One region of the Aeromonas sp. TECH754 genome, then DNA from elsewhere that is predicted to be linked to it. Evidence: riboswitches for the same ligand, from Rfam matches in the RefSeq annotation. Region 1 holds a riboswitch; each other region holds the start of a gene.

Region 1 (4,161 bases):
GCGACAAGGGGCTGGTGCAGCTAGACGGCAGCCGGCTGTTTGCACCGCACACCGCCTGGATCGGCCTCAAGCAGGGGCAGTTCCAGCACAACTTCGCCTGGCAGTTCATCCAGCTCTGCAACCCCGAGCTGGCGCTGGCGGATATCCAGGCGCGGGCCATGGGCAACGAACCGCAACTCGATTACCAGATCTGATGCCTGCCGCGAGATGAGAGAACAGGGAGCCCATGGCTCCCTGTTTGTTTATCTGCCGATGGCTGGCGCACCTGTATCGGCTATCAAGCGCCGGTGGTTTATTTGCCGGTGTGGGGTCCCAGCATGCGGTACAGGGTGCGATCCCCTTTCCTGTGGTGATACAGAGCGGCGGCCAGGTGCAGCAGGACCAGCGCCGCCAGCGACAGGCAACCGAGGCGGTGCACGCGAAAGAAGAAGGCGTTGATCTCGGGGCTGTCGATGGGGTTGGTGATCGGATAGAGCCAGAACAGGGCGTAATCCTGCTCCAGCATCAGGAAGCCGCTCAGCAGCACGACGAACATCAGCCCATAGAGCAGGGCATGGGCCAGCTTGACCCAGCCATGGTAGTGCCCGGCCTCACTCTCGGGCAGTGGCGTTCTCAGGTGCTGCCAGCCCCAGCGCAGCAGGAAGAGCGGGGTGATTAGGGTCGCCATCGACATGTTCAGCACCGACAGAAACTGAAACAGCCGGGGGTGGCTGTCGATCACCAGGTGCATCAGGTAGCCCGCCAGGGTGGCGTAGAGAATGACGACGGCCATCAGCCAGTGCAGCAGGCGACTCAGGGGGTCATAGTAGTTTTTCGTCATATTGTTTGTCCGACAGGGGAGCTCGCGCTGCCAAAGACAGCGGGATCTCGGATAACAGGCAAAAAAAAGAGGCCGCTCGGGCCTCTTCTGCTCAGGAGTTGCGGGCTCAGTTCACCAGGGTCCAGGCATCCTGCCAGTTGGATCCCACGCCGGGCTCATACTGGGTGGCCGTGCTCGACCAGATGCTGCACCAACCGCTGTAGGGGTAGGGCTTGCACTGGTATACCTTGCCGTTCTTGGGTTGCAGCACCTTGGTGCCGGCCACATAGGACTTCAACCCTTCCGGGAAGCTGTACTGGTAGTCGCCGCCGCTGGCCGGATCCTTGAACATCAGATCCAGGGTCTGCTGCAGTGAGGCGCCACCCGCCTTCGGCTTGCCTTCGATCACCAGCTGATGGTGACCCGCGCTCAGGCCGCTGACCGCCATGGTGAAGCTCTGGCTGCTGTCCTTGATGTCGGCACTGGTCTGTCCCTTGGCGGCACCGCCATGGTCATACAGGGTGTTGGTGACCGCGAGATCCCCCTGGGCCGTGACGCTGAAGTTCAGGGTGACCTTGCCGTTGTCGAGCAGGTATTCGCTCTCCAGACCGCTCACGCTGATGCTGTCGTTCACTGGAGGCTGCTGCTGCTCGAGCTGGACCTCGACCCGTTGCAGGTTGCTGCCAGCCTTCAGGTAGATGGGGTTCTGCCCGTAAACCGGGTTGAACTGGCCATCTGTTCCCTGCTGGCCGGCGCGGATCTGGCTCTGCTCTGTGTTGATCTTGGCTGCCAGATCGTGGGCCCAGTTGTTCTTCTGGCCCTGCTCGGAGGAGCCTATGGTCAGCACCGTCTGCAGATCGGTGCGCTCGCCGTTGGCGTCGAACACCCGGGTCTTGGCCTTGTCACCAGCCACCAGATCGATGGAGGGATAGATGGTTCCGCCCTGGCTCCAGGTCAGCGGCGGCTGGGTGCCACCATCGAACTTGGCATCGATCAGGTTGTAGAAGCTGTTGGCGGTATCACCCACCTCCCAGACCCCCAGGATCACCTGATAACCGGTGCGGGCCGGCAGGGTGCAATTGTGGGTGACCTGCTTGGGTGGTTGCACCATGCCCCCGTCGATGACGCAGAAGGGGGTCAGATCGAAGGAGTCCCGGGTCAGCGGCTGGTTCGGGTTCCAATCCTGCTTGGTGAGGTAGTAACGCCAGTTGCGGGTCACGTGGTTGGCGGTGAAGCTCCAGCTGATGGCGAAGGGGCCCCCCTGCACCGGACGCTTGGTCCAGCGATCGCTGGTCTGAACGTCGAGCTCGGCGAACTGCGGGTGACCGGCCGAGGCGATCTGGCCGTCGGCGGGACCACCATTGGGGAAGCCGGACGGTGCCTCCAGGCTCTGGGGCTCCCACTGGACGGCGCCACACTGGCTGTTGCCACCGGTCTTGCACAGGTAGTTGCGCGCCTCCGGTTGGTTGATGTAGCCATGGGCGAGTACGCCGCCGCTGGCCAGCAGCGCGAGCGCCGCCGCGAGGTGATTGAGTTGAGTTTTTGCTGCCATACATTCCTCTGTTCGACAGATGTGGGCAGTCAAGTTGGCTGGGGTTTTCCCCGAAACACGATGCTGCAACCCCGCTATCCTGGACGAGACGTCTTTAGACCGGAGGCTTTGCGTCCTGGCCTTTCAACCAGTTTGCCAAATGACTACATAAAGGGTCATTGCGTCGCGTTTGACGACGCGCTGCCATCATGTCTTATTTTGATTAAATTATTAAGTGTAAATCTTTACAGCTTGACCTCGTCGGAGTAGAGCCAATACTTAACTTTTTGTTTTTAAATGTCTATTTGATAGACCGCTTTGGCTGTATGACGGCTTCTTGCTTAATTAACATGCAAAATCAATGCATCATTTGCAGTCAATAAAGAGACCCCATGGGCAGGGCCTGGCTCGGGTGGGTGCAGACCGGATCCCGGTGCTACAGACATAGACAGCGGCTTTTGGTAGCGTGATCAGGCGCACCCCGGCGCACGCTTGCCTGGTCACGGCCGGGCATCATCACAAGGCAAGGCGGATCAGACGCCACCGACAACAAGAGGGACCTTATGACTTCCATCGCCAGGAATTACTTGAACCAGCTCAACGCCGACTACCTGCAGGTACACAGGCGCAAGGAGGATCTGTTTTGGTCCACCTACATGGGCACCAGCGACGATCAGGTCGGCTTCACCGCCGCCGAGCAGGCCTACAAGACGTTCTGCGCCAACCCGGCCCGGCTGCCGGTGCTGCGTGAGATGCAGGCCCTGGCCGAAGAGACCGAGCTCAAGCACGGCCTGGCAGGCTGGATCGCCTTCTTCGAGTGCAACGTGATCGAGGATCCGGCCGCCGCCGCCCTGATGGACGAACTGGTGGCCGCCGAGGCGGAGCTGTTCGCCCGCCGCAAGGAGCTCAAGCTCAGCCTGCTCGATGAGCAGGGTCAGCCGGTGACCGGCAGTCTGCCTGCCGCCAGCACGGCGCTGGCCGCCAGTGCGAGCGAGCCGGTACGCCAGAGCGCAGTTGCCATGTTCCATGCCCTGGAGCAGTGGGTGGTCGACAACGGCTACCTGGCGATAGTCGCGCTGCGCAACCGCTTTGCCCGTGCCATGGGTTATCGGGACTATTTCGATTACAAGGTGCACAAGAACGAGCAGATGAGCCCGGAGCAGCTGTTCGGCATACTCGATGACTTCATCGCCCGCACCGAACAGCGCCTGCACCAGAGCCTGGCCGAGCTGAAGGCTGCCAAGGGGGAAGCGGCGCTCTTGCCCCACAACCTGCGCTACAGCGTGAGCGGCGACGTGACCCGCCAGCTCGATCCCTATGTGCCGTTTTCGCGGGCGCTGAAAGATTGGGTCGAGAGCTTCCGCCGGCTCGGCATCCAGTATCGGGACGCGACCCTGACCCTGGATCTGCTGACCCGGGAGGGGAAATACGAGAACGGCTTCTGCCACGGCCCGGTGCCGAGCTTCTGGCAGGAGGGGCAGTGGGTGCCCGCGGTGGTCAACTTCACCAGCCTGGCCGATCCGGCCCAGATCGGTAGCGGCTGGAGCGGTCTCAACACCCTGTTCCACGAAGGCGGCCATGCCGCCCACTTCGCCAACGTCACCGGTAACGCCCCCTGCTTCTCCCAGGAGTTTCCCCCCACCTCCATGGCCTATGCCGAGACCCAGTCCATGTTCTGCGACAGCCTGCTGGACGATGCGGACTGGCTCAAGCGCTACGCCCGCAACGCCGCTGGCGAAACGATCCCGGACACCCTGATCCAGGCCATGATCGAAGCCCGTCAGCCGTTCCGCGCCTTCAACGAGCGGCAGATCGCGCTGGTAGCCTACTT
Region 2 (4,161 bases), 3.1 Mb from region 1:
TGGTGGACAGGGAGCTCAAGCTGGTGGCCTGGAACCGGCGCTACATCGAACTGTTCCACTATCCGCCCGGCCTCATCCAGGTGGGGCGCTCCATCGAGGAGATCATCCGCTACAACGCCGAGCAGGGGCTGTGTGGTCCGGGCGAGCTGGAGGCGCATGTGGCCCGGCGGGTCGCCTTCATGCAGCGCGGCAGCCCCCACGTCTCGGCGCGGGAGCGGCCGGATGGCCGGGTGATCGAGATGCAGGGCAATCCCATGCCGGCGGGGGGCTTCGTGATGACCTTCACCGACATCACCCCGTTCAGGGCGGCGGAGCGGGTGCTGCGGGAGGCCAACGAACACCTGGAGGCGCGGGTGGCCGAGCGCACCCACGAGCTGTCCGAGCTCAACCGCCAGCTGTTGCTGGTGAACCAGCAGGTGGAGCGTGCCAATCACTCCAAGAGCCGTTTCCTGGCGGCGGTGAGTCACGATCTGACCCAGCCCTTGAATGCAGCCAAGCTGTTCACCTCCTCCCTGCTGGAGATGCTGCCCCAGAGCGGGGAAGAGGCGGCGGAGCAAATCCGTATCGCCCGCCACATCGACGACGCCCTGGGGGCGACCGAGGATCTCATCACCGACTTGCTCGACATCTCGCGGCTCGAGGCGGGCAAGTTCAAGGCCAGGAAACTCGATTTCGCCCTGCGGGACGTGCTGAGCAACCTCAAGGCGGAGTTCGGGGTGCTGGCCCAGGCGGGGGAGATCCAGTTTTCGGTGGTGGATAGCCGGCTCGCGGTTTACAGCGATGTGCGCCTGCTTAGGCGGGTGCTGCAGAACTTCCTCACCAATGCGTTTCGCTACAACCCGGGGGGCCGGGTGCTGCTCGGTTGCCGCCGGCTGGGGGACAAGGTGCGCATTGAGGTGTGGGACAACGGCCCCGGCATCCCCCTCGACAAGCAGGAGACCATCTTCGACGAGTTCTCCCGCCTCGATCACTCCCGCACCGCCAGGGAGCAGGGGCTGGGGCTCGGGCTCGCCATCGCTCGCGGCATCTCCCAAGTGCTGGGTCACCCGCTATCCCTGCGCAGTTGGCCGGATGCGGGCTCGGTGTTTTCCATCACCCTCAACCTCGCAACCCGGCCCGTGATGCTGAGCCAGATGGCGGCCCCCATGGTGCGGGACAGCCAGCTGGAGGGGGTCAGGATCCTCTGCATCGACAACGAGGAGGACATTCTCACCGCCATGCACTCCCTGTTGGGGCGCTGGGGCTGCGAGGTGAAGTGCGCCCAGAGCCTGGCGCAGGCGCAGGCGCTCATCGGTGACGGCTTCCAGCCCCGGCTGGTACTGTCGGATTATCACCTTGACGACGGCAAGACCGGGCTGCAGGCGCTGCACATGATCCGGCTGGCCCACGGCAATGGCATCGGCGGCATCATCATCAGTGCGGATCGCAAGAGCGATCTGCAGGCGCAGATCCGCGAGCACGGCTTCGGTTACGTCAGCAAGCCGGTCAAGCCGCTCAAGCTGCGGGCGCTGATGAACAGCTTGTTGCTGCCAATACAGTGATATGCATCACAGAATTAATCTTTGACCGATGATTTCAGCCAGGGTCCAGAAGCTGGAGTAAGTCGACCCACCCCTGAGATTGGCGACAACATATGTGCATGTTCGCTGAAAATCAGGAAAAGCGAGTCCCATTCACTGTCATTTTTACTAGGTAGCGCCTCTTCCGACTCCTCCTCTATAGTCGTCCGGCGATTATTTTTGTCGCAAATCAAGTTGTGAAAAAGGCAAACCGGATGAAAGTCCGGGACGCAAAGCCTCCGGTCTAAGGGTCAGCAGTACCTAAGATAGCGGGGTCGCCACGGGTTGTATCGTCCATGGGCCAAGCCATGGTTGCGATGTTGTCTGCGTCACCTGTCGGGTTGCGTTGCCTTTTTCGTTGTTCATTCCAATAACGAAATAAGGAAATTCAATAATGTTAAGTCCAAGACTGTCCCTGTTGGCACTGTTGGTCGGGGGGCTTTGTACTACCTCCGCCTTTGCGGCTGCCCCCGGCAAACCCGTCATTGCTTCGGGTCCCACCAAGTTCGCCATCGTCGAAGTCAATCAGTCTGCCACAGCCTACAACCAGCTGGTGACCGTTCATGCAGACGGTGCCTCGGTCAGCGTGAGCTGGAACCTCTGGTCCGGTGATGCCGGGCAGACCGCCAAGGTGCTGCTCGATGGCAAGGAGGTCTGGTCAGGTCCCGCCTCTGCCGCAGGTACCGCGACCTTCAAGGTGACCAAGGGGGGTCGCTACCAGATGCAGGTGGCCCTGTGCAACGCCGATGGTTGTACTCTCTCCGATGCAAAAGAGATCATGGTGGCCGACACAGACGGCAGCCACCTGGAGCCGCTCAAGGCGCCGTTGCAGGAGAACAACAAGCCCTACATCAACAAGTCGGGCAAGGTGGTTGGCACCTACTACGTGGAGTGGGGCGTCTATGGTCGCAAGTTCACCGTGGACAAGATCCCGGCCCAGAACCTGACCCACATCCTCTACGGTTTTACCCCCATCTGTGGGGGGGATGGCATCAACGACAGCCTCAAGGAGATTGCGGGCAGCTTCGAGGCATTGCAGCGCTCCTGCGCCGGCCGGGAGGATTTCAAGGTCTCCATCCACGATCCCTGGGCGGCGATCCAGATGCCACAGGGCAACCTCAGCGCCTGGGATGAGCCCTACAAGGGCAACTTCGGCAACCTTATGGCGCTCAAGCAGGCGAATCCGGATCTGAAGATCCTGCCCTCCGTGGGCGGTTGGACGCTCTCCGACCCCTTCTATTTCCTCGGAGACAAGGGCAAACGTGACACCTTTGTCGCCTCGGTGAAGGAGTTCCTGCAAACCTGGAAATTCTTCGATGGCGTGGACATCGACTGGGAGTTCCCGGGAGGCCAGGGTGCCAACCCCGGCCTCGGCCATCCCTCCGATGGGGCCACCTATGTGACGCTGATGAAAGAGCTGCGTGCCATGCTCGACGAGCTGGAGGCCGAGACCGGTCGCCAGTATGAGCTGACCTCCGCCATCGGTGCGGGTGATGACAAGATCGAGGATGTGGATTACCAGGCTGCCCAGCAGTACATGGACAACATCTTCATCATGACTTACGACTTCAACGGCGCCTGGACCAACACCGAACTGGGGCATCAGACCAACCTGTTCGAGGCGAGCTGGGATCCCAATACCCGCTACACCACCGACAAGGCCGTCAAGGCAATGCTGGCCCAGGGAGTTGAACCCGGCAAGCTGGTGGTTGGCACGGCCATGTATGGCCGTGGCTGGACCGGCGTTAGCAACTATCAGGGCAACAACCCCTTCACCGGTACCGCTACTGGCCCCATCAAGGGCACCTGGGAAAATGGCGTGGTGGATTACCGCGACATCGTCAACAACCGCATGGGCAGCGACTGGGCCAAGGGCTATGACGAGGTGGCCGAGGCTCCCTACCTGTTCAAGGCCGCGACCGGTGATCTCATCACTTATGACAACGATCGTTCGGTCAAGGCCAAGGGCCAGTATGTGCTGGCAAACCAGCTCGGCGGCCTGTTCTCCTGGGAGATCGATGCCGATAACGGCGACATCCTCAATGCCATGCACGAGGGTCTGGGCCACGGGGAGGGCACCACGCCACCAACCAACAAGCCGCCGGTGGCCAATGCCGGCAGCGATCTGAATGTCACTGGCCCGGCCGAGGTGGTCCTCAACGGTGCCGCCTCCCACGATCCGGAAAGTGGCGTGCTGAGCTACAGCTGGAAGCAGGTCTCGGGTCCTCAGGTCAGCCTGGTCGATGCCACTCAGGCCAAGGCTCGGGTGGTACTCGATGCCGTCAGTACCGACATCAACCTGGTGTTCGAGCTGACCGTCACCGATGACCACAACCTCTCGGCCAAGGATCAGGTGGTGGTGACCAACAAGGCACCGCAGCCAAACCTGCCCCCCGTAGTGACAGTGCCGGCCACCGCCAGTGTCGAGTCGGGCAAGCAGGTAACCATCAAGGCCACGGCGTCCGATCCGAACGGTGATGCCCTGACCTACCAGTGGAGCCTGCCTGCGGGTCTCGTTGCGACCGGCCAGAACAGTGCGACCCTGGTGGTCACAGGCCCAAGTGTGACCAGCGACACCCTCTATGATCTGACGCTGACCGTG
Region 3 (4,161 bases), 240 kb from region 1:
TCGTTGCCACCTGTCACGGTGAAGCTCTGCACCAGAGAGTCACGCTGGCTGGCGGTCTTGGCGACGCCACCGGTGATGTAGCGCTGCTCCGGTAGCGGGATCACGCTGGCATCCCCGCTCGGGGTCAGCTTGGCCGGACGGTAGATCATGGCCACCATGATGGCGTCGCCACCGAAGAAGCGCTCCTGACCGAGCAGGGCCTTGGGCAGGCTGACGAAGGCGTAGTGCTGGCTGACGTCTTTTTGCTGGGCGTTGAGACTCGCGACCAGATCGCTGATGGCGGAGTGTTCGTCGAAGCCGTTGTTCTCCATCTCCATCAGGCCGAGGAGGTCTGCGTCCATCTCGGTGATGGCGTTCACTATCTTGGTACGCTGCTGCTGGAAGTCAGTCAGATCCTTGGCGCCGCGGTTGCAGCCCTTGGCGCTGTCCGCATCCGCCTGATCCACGCAGAGCACGTTGAGGGCGCCGCCCACGCTGGAGTGGCTGGTGAAGTAGTTGAGCACGTTGAAGCTGCCGATGCGCAAGTCGGTGCCGGCGGTGCGGGCCGGTGCGCGCTGGCGATCGTTCTCGTCGGTACGCAGCAGATCGCCGACCGTGATGGTCTGCTCCTTCGGCACGATCAGCCGGTATTCGTCATAGCTGTAACCTACCAGGGCATCCAGGTTGACCGGCGCATCGCCGACGCGCAGATAGCCCTGCTCCGGCTCCCAGGCTGGCAGCCAGGGCAGCTTGCCGTCGGCGGCCTTGAAGTCGGATTCGAGGAACACCCGGTTGCCGGCATTGGCCTGTGCCAGTGCCTTGGCTTGCTCGCTGCCCGCCACATGCAGCTGGGTCGGCTTCATCAGCGGTGCCTGGTGGGAGAGCACCAGGTTGTTGCGCCTGGCGGCGTAGTCGTAGCTGAAGTTGCGGCTGATCTTGAGGCCGCTGCTTTCATCGAGCCGTACCCGCATCCCCTCGTGGCGCTCCAGCGCCCGGGCCAGGGTTTCTCCCTCCAGCACCCGCAGCGGTACGGCGGCAGGGGCCGCGCCCTGTGCCAGCACCTGCAGACGCGCAGCGCTGCCGTCGAAGACGGGTTTGAGCTGGGTGTAGCCGTAATACTCCGCCACCTTGGCTTCCAGACAGACTACGGTGCCCGGCTTGAGGTCCGGGTACTTGGTCGCGAAGTTCTTGTCGCTGAGGAAGACGAAGATGCCGTCCGAGGTCTGGGGGTTGCCATCTCCCTGCACATCCTGCAGGTAGAAGCCCTTGTTCAGGCTCTCGCCGAGGGCGCTGACCACCGCCTTGACCGAGACCGTCTGGGTGCTTTCGAACAGATCGTCCGGGATGAGCGGGCTCTTGTCGCCACTGCCTTGAATGGCGGGGATGGGGGTGAGGGCATTGTCGGCCGGACAGCTGAAGCCGGCGGCGTAGACAGAGGGGGACGCAAGGGCGAGCCCCACGGCCAGCGACAGCAGGGTAGGTGTTCCTTTCATGGGTAATCCTTTTTTATTTTTGCCAGTGTTTCCATAGCCTTGGCGCCTTGACCAAGGGCGCGCATTGTCACATTTCTGGCAGTTCATACCAGTGAGCCAACGCACATTATTGGGAGACAAAGGAGGCCTATTTCATTTATTTGATCTGGCTAACAAGTTGAAATTAATGACTAATTTGTCATTTGTTGCGAGTCGAAATACTGTGATCCCGCTGGCGTTTACATATTTCTCTTCGAGAACAAAGATTGAGCATCTGCGACTTGCTTCCTATACTCGCCCTGTTCCTCACGGAACCCAGGTAAAGGGCAAACCGGCAATGATGCCGGGACGCAAAGCCTCCGATCTGCCCCGCAGGGACAGATAGCGGGGTTTCCCCGGGTGACATGAGGGTATGTGGCCCGTCCATGGCCTGTTGTCGACCCTTTCTCGCCTGTTGCTGCCGCCTTTTGCCCGGTTTTAAAAGCCAAGACAAAACAAGGAAGATAAAACAATGCAACAGACCTTCAGGCCCAGCAGGCTCGCCATGCTGGTTGCCCTCGCGGCCATGCCCGCCTGGGCGCAAGCCGCTTATCCCGCCTATCAGGCTGGCACCGCCTACCAGGCTGGCGATGTCGTCAGCAACGTTGGCAACCTCTACGAATGCAAGGAATTCCCCTATTCCGGCTGGTGTGGCGCCTCGCCCTACCACTATGCTCCCGGCGTGGGCGCAGTCTGGGCCGATGCCTGGAAACCCTTCAGCGACGGTGGCACCGCGCCAGCCCTTGGGCTCGCCATCAGCTCGCCCGCGGTTGGTAGCGCTTTCAACGAAGGCGCCCCGGTGGCCCTGGCGGTGAGCCTGAGCGGCAACAGCAGCGCGCTGACCCGGGTCGAGTATCTGATCGACGGGGTTCAGGTGGCGGTGAGCAGCGCGGCGCCCTGGTCGGCGAGCTGGACCGCCAGCGGGGTCAGCGCCCATCAGCTCAAGTCCCGCGGGCTGGACAAGGACGGCAAGCTGCTGAGCGAGGCCGATGCGGCTTTCAGCGTCAGTGCCGTGGTGGCGCCAGAGGCACCCAAGGTCAGCATCGCGAGTCCGGCCGCCGGGGCCAAGCTGACCCTGGGCCGCGCCGCCACCGTGACGGCCAATGTGACCGATGCCAACAACGACGTGGCCAAGGTCGAGCTCTATGTGAATGGCCAGAAGGTCGGTGAAGACAGCAGCGCCCCCTGGCAGTTGAGCTGGACACCGCAGAACAGGGGCCTGGCCGGCCTCAAACTGGTGTCCACCGATAAAGCCAATCTGGTCGGCGAATCGAGCCAGGTCGATGTACAGGTGGAAGAAGCCGCCTTGCCACCCACCGGTGGCAACCTCTCCTGCGACATTCGTCAGGTCTACCGCGCCGACGGCAGCGAGTGCATGGGGGATGACCATGCCCGCCGGGTCATCGGCTACTTCACCTCCTGGCGTACCGGCAAGAACGGCCTGCCTTCCTATCTGGTGAACGACATTCCCTGGGACAAGATCACCCACATCAACTACGCGTTCGCCGGGGTGGACGAGCAGAGCCATCTGATCAAGGTGGACGACTCTGCCACCAAGATGACCTGGGAGGGGGTAGCGGGCGCCGAGATGGATCCCGAGTTCGCTTATCAGGGCCACTTCAACCTGCTGTCGAAGTACAAGAAGCAGTATCCGGACGTGAAGACGCTGATCTCGGTGGGCGGCTGGGCCGATACCCGTGGCTTCTACACCGCCACCACCAAGGGGGATTGCTCGGTCAACACCGCCGGCATCAACGCCTTTGCCGACTCGGCGGTGGGCTTCATCCGCCAGTACGGCTTCGATGGGGTGGACGTGGACTATGAGTACCCCACCTCCATGAAGGATGCGGGCAACCCCAACGACTTCCCGCTCTCCAACCAGTGCCGGGCCAAGCTGTTTGCCAACTACGAAGTCTTGATGAAGACCCTGCGTTCGCGGCTCGACAGTGCCGGTACCGAGGATGGTCGCAAGTACATGCTGACGATCGCCTCGCCGGCGTCGGCCTATCTGCTGCGTGGCATGGAGAACTTCCAGGTCACCCAGTATCTGGATTACGTCAACCTGATGACCTATGACTTCCACGGTGCCTGGAACAACTTCGTGGCCCACAACGCCGCGCTGTTCGACAACAAGGCGGATCCCGAGCTGGCCCAGTGGGGGGTCTACAGCCAGGCCCAGTACGGTGCCATCGGCTATCTGAACTCGGCCTGGGCAGCGCACTACTTCCGTGGCGCCCTGGCGGCCGGCAAGATCAACATAGGGGTGCCCTATTACACCCGTGGCTGGCAAGGCGTCACCGGCGGTACCCATGGTCTCAACGGCAAGGCAGCCCTGCCGAGCCAGAGCAACTGCCAGCCGGGCACCGGTGGCAGCACCATCCCCTGCGGCAACGGGGCTGTCGGCATCGACAACATCTGGCACGATCTGGACAAGAACGGCAAGGAAGTCGGCGCCGGTGCCGTGCCCATGTGGCACGCCAAGAACCTGGAGCACGCGGCCAGCCTCGGCATCACTACCCTGCCGAGCTATGGCACGGCCTGGGGCCTGGATCCCAACGATCCGGCTGACGTGATCCAGGGCCAGTACGTGCGTTACTACGACGACAAGGCGCAGGCGCCCTGGCTGTGGAACGAGCAGAAGAAGGTGTTCCTCTCCACCGAAGATGAAGAG

What was found. Region 1 has a riboswitch for cyclic di-GMP ahead of gbpA (N-acetylglucosamine-binding protein GbpA). Riboswitches for the same ligand answer to the same signal wherever they lie in the genome.
Region 2: linked by a shared signal. The riboswitch ahead of ACZ9IL_RS00495 (glycosyl hydrolase family 18 protein) and the one ahead of gbpA (N-acetylglucosamine-binding protein GbpA) in region 1 are both predicted to bind cyclic di-GMP.
Region 3: linked by a shared signal. The riboswitch ahead of ACZ9IL_RS13315 (glycosyl hydrolase family 18 protein) and the one ahead of gbpA (N-acetylglucosamine-binding protein GbpA) in region 1 are both predicted to bind cyclic di-GMP.

The regions. Positions count from the first base shown of each region.
Region 1 is NZ_JBWBRA010000001.1:3,207,285-3,211,445, reverse strand. Features, by position in the region: gene cbl (HTH-type transcriptional regulator Cbl) at 1-194, shown strand, start outside; gene ACZ9IL_RS14435 (cytochrome b) at 293-820, opposite strand; gene gbpA (N-acetylglucosamine-binding protein GbpA) at 927-2,351, opposite strand; cyclic di-GMP riboswitch class I at 2,413-2,498, opposite strand; gene ACZ9IL_RS14425 (M3 family metallopeptidase) at 2,894-4,161, shown strand, end outside.
Region 2 is NZ_JBWBRA010000001.1:113,761-117,921, forward strand. Features, by position in the region: gene ACZ9IL_RS00490 (hybrid sensor histidine kinase/response regulator) at 1-1,541, shown strand, start outside; cyclic di-GMP riboswitch class I at 1,755-1,842, shown strand; gene ACZ9IL_RS00495 (glycosyl hydrolase family 18 protein) at 1,954-4,161, shown strand, end outside.
Region 3 is NZ_JBWBRA010000001.1:2,967,228-2,971,388, reverse strand. Features, by position in the region: gene ACZ9IL_RS13320 (ExeM/NucH family extracellular endonuclease) at 1-1,472, opposite strand, end outside; cyclic di-GMP riboswitch class I at 1,767-1,849, shown strand; gene ACZ9IL_RS13315 (glycosyl hydrolase family 18 protein) at 1,963-4,161, shown strand, end outside.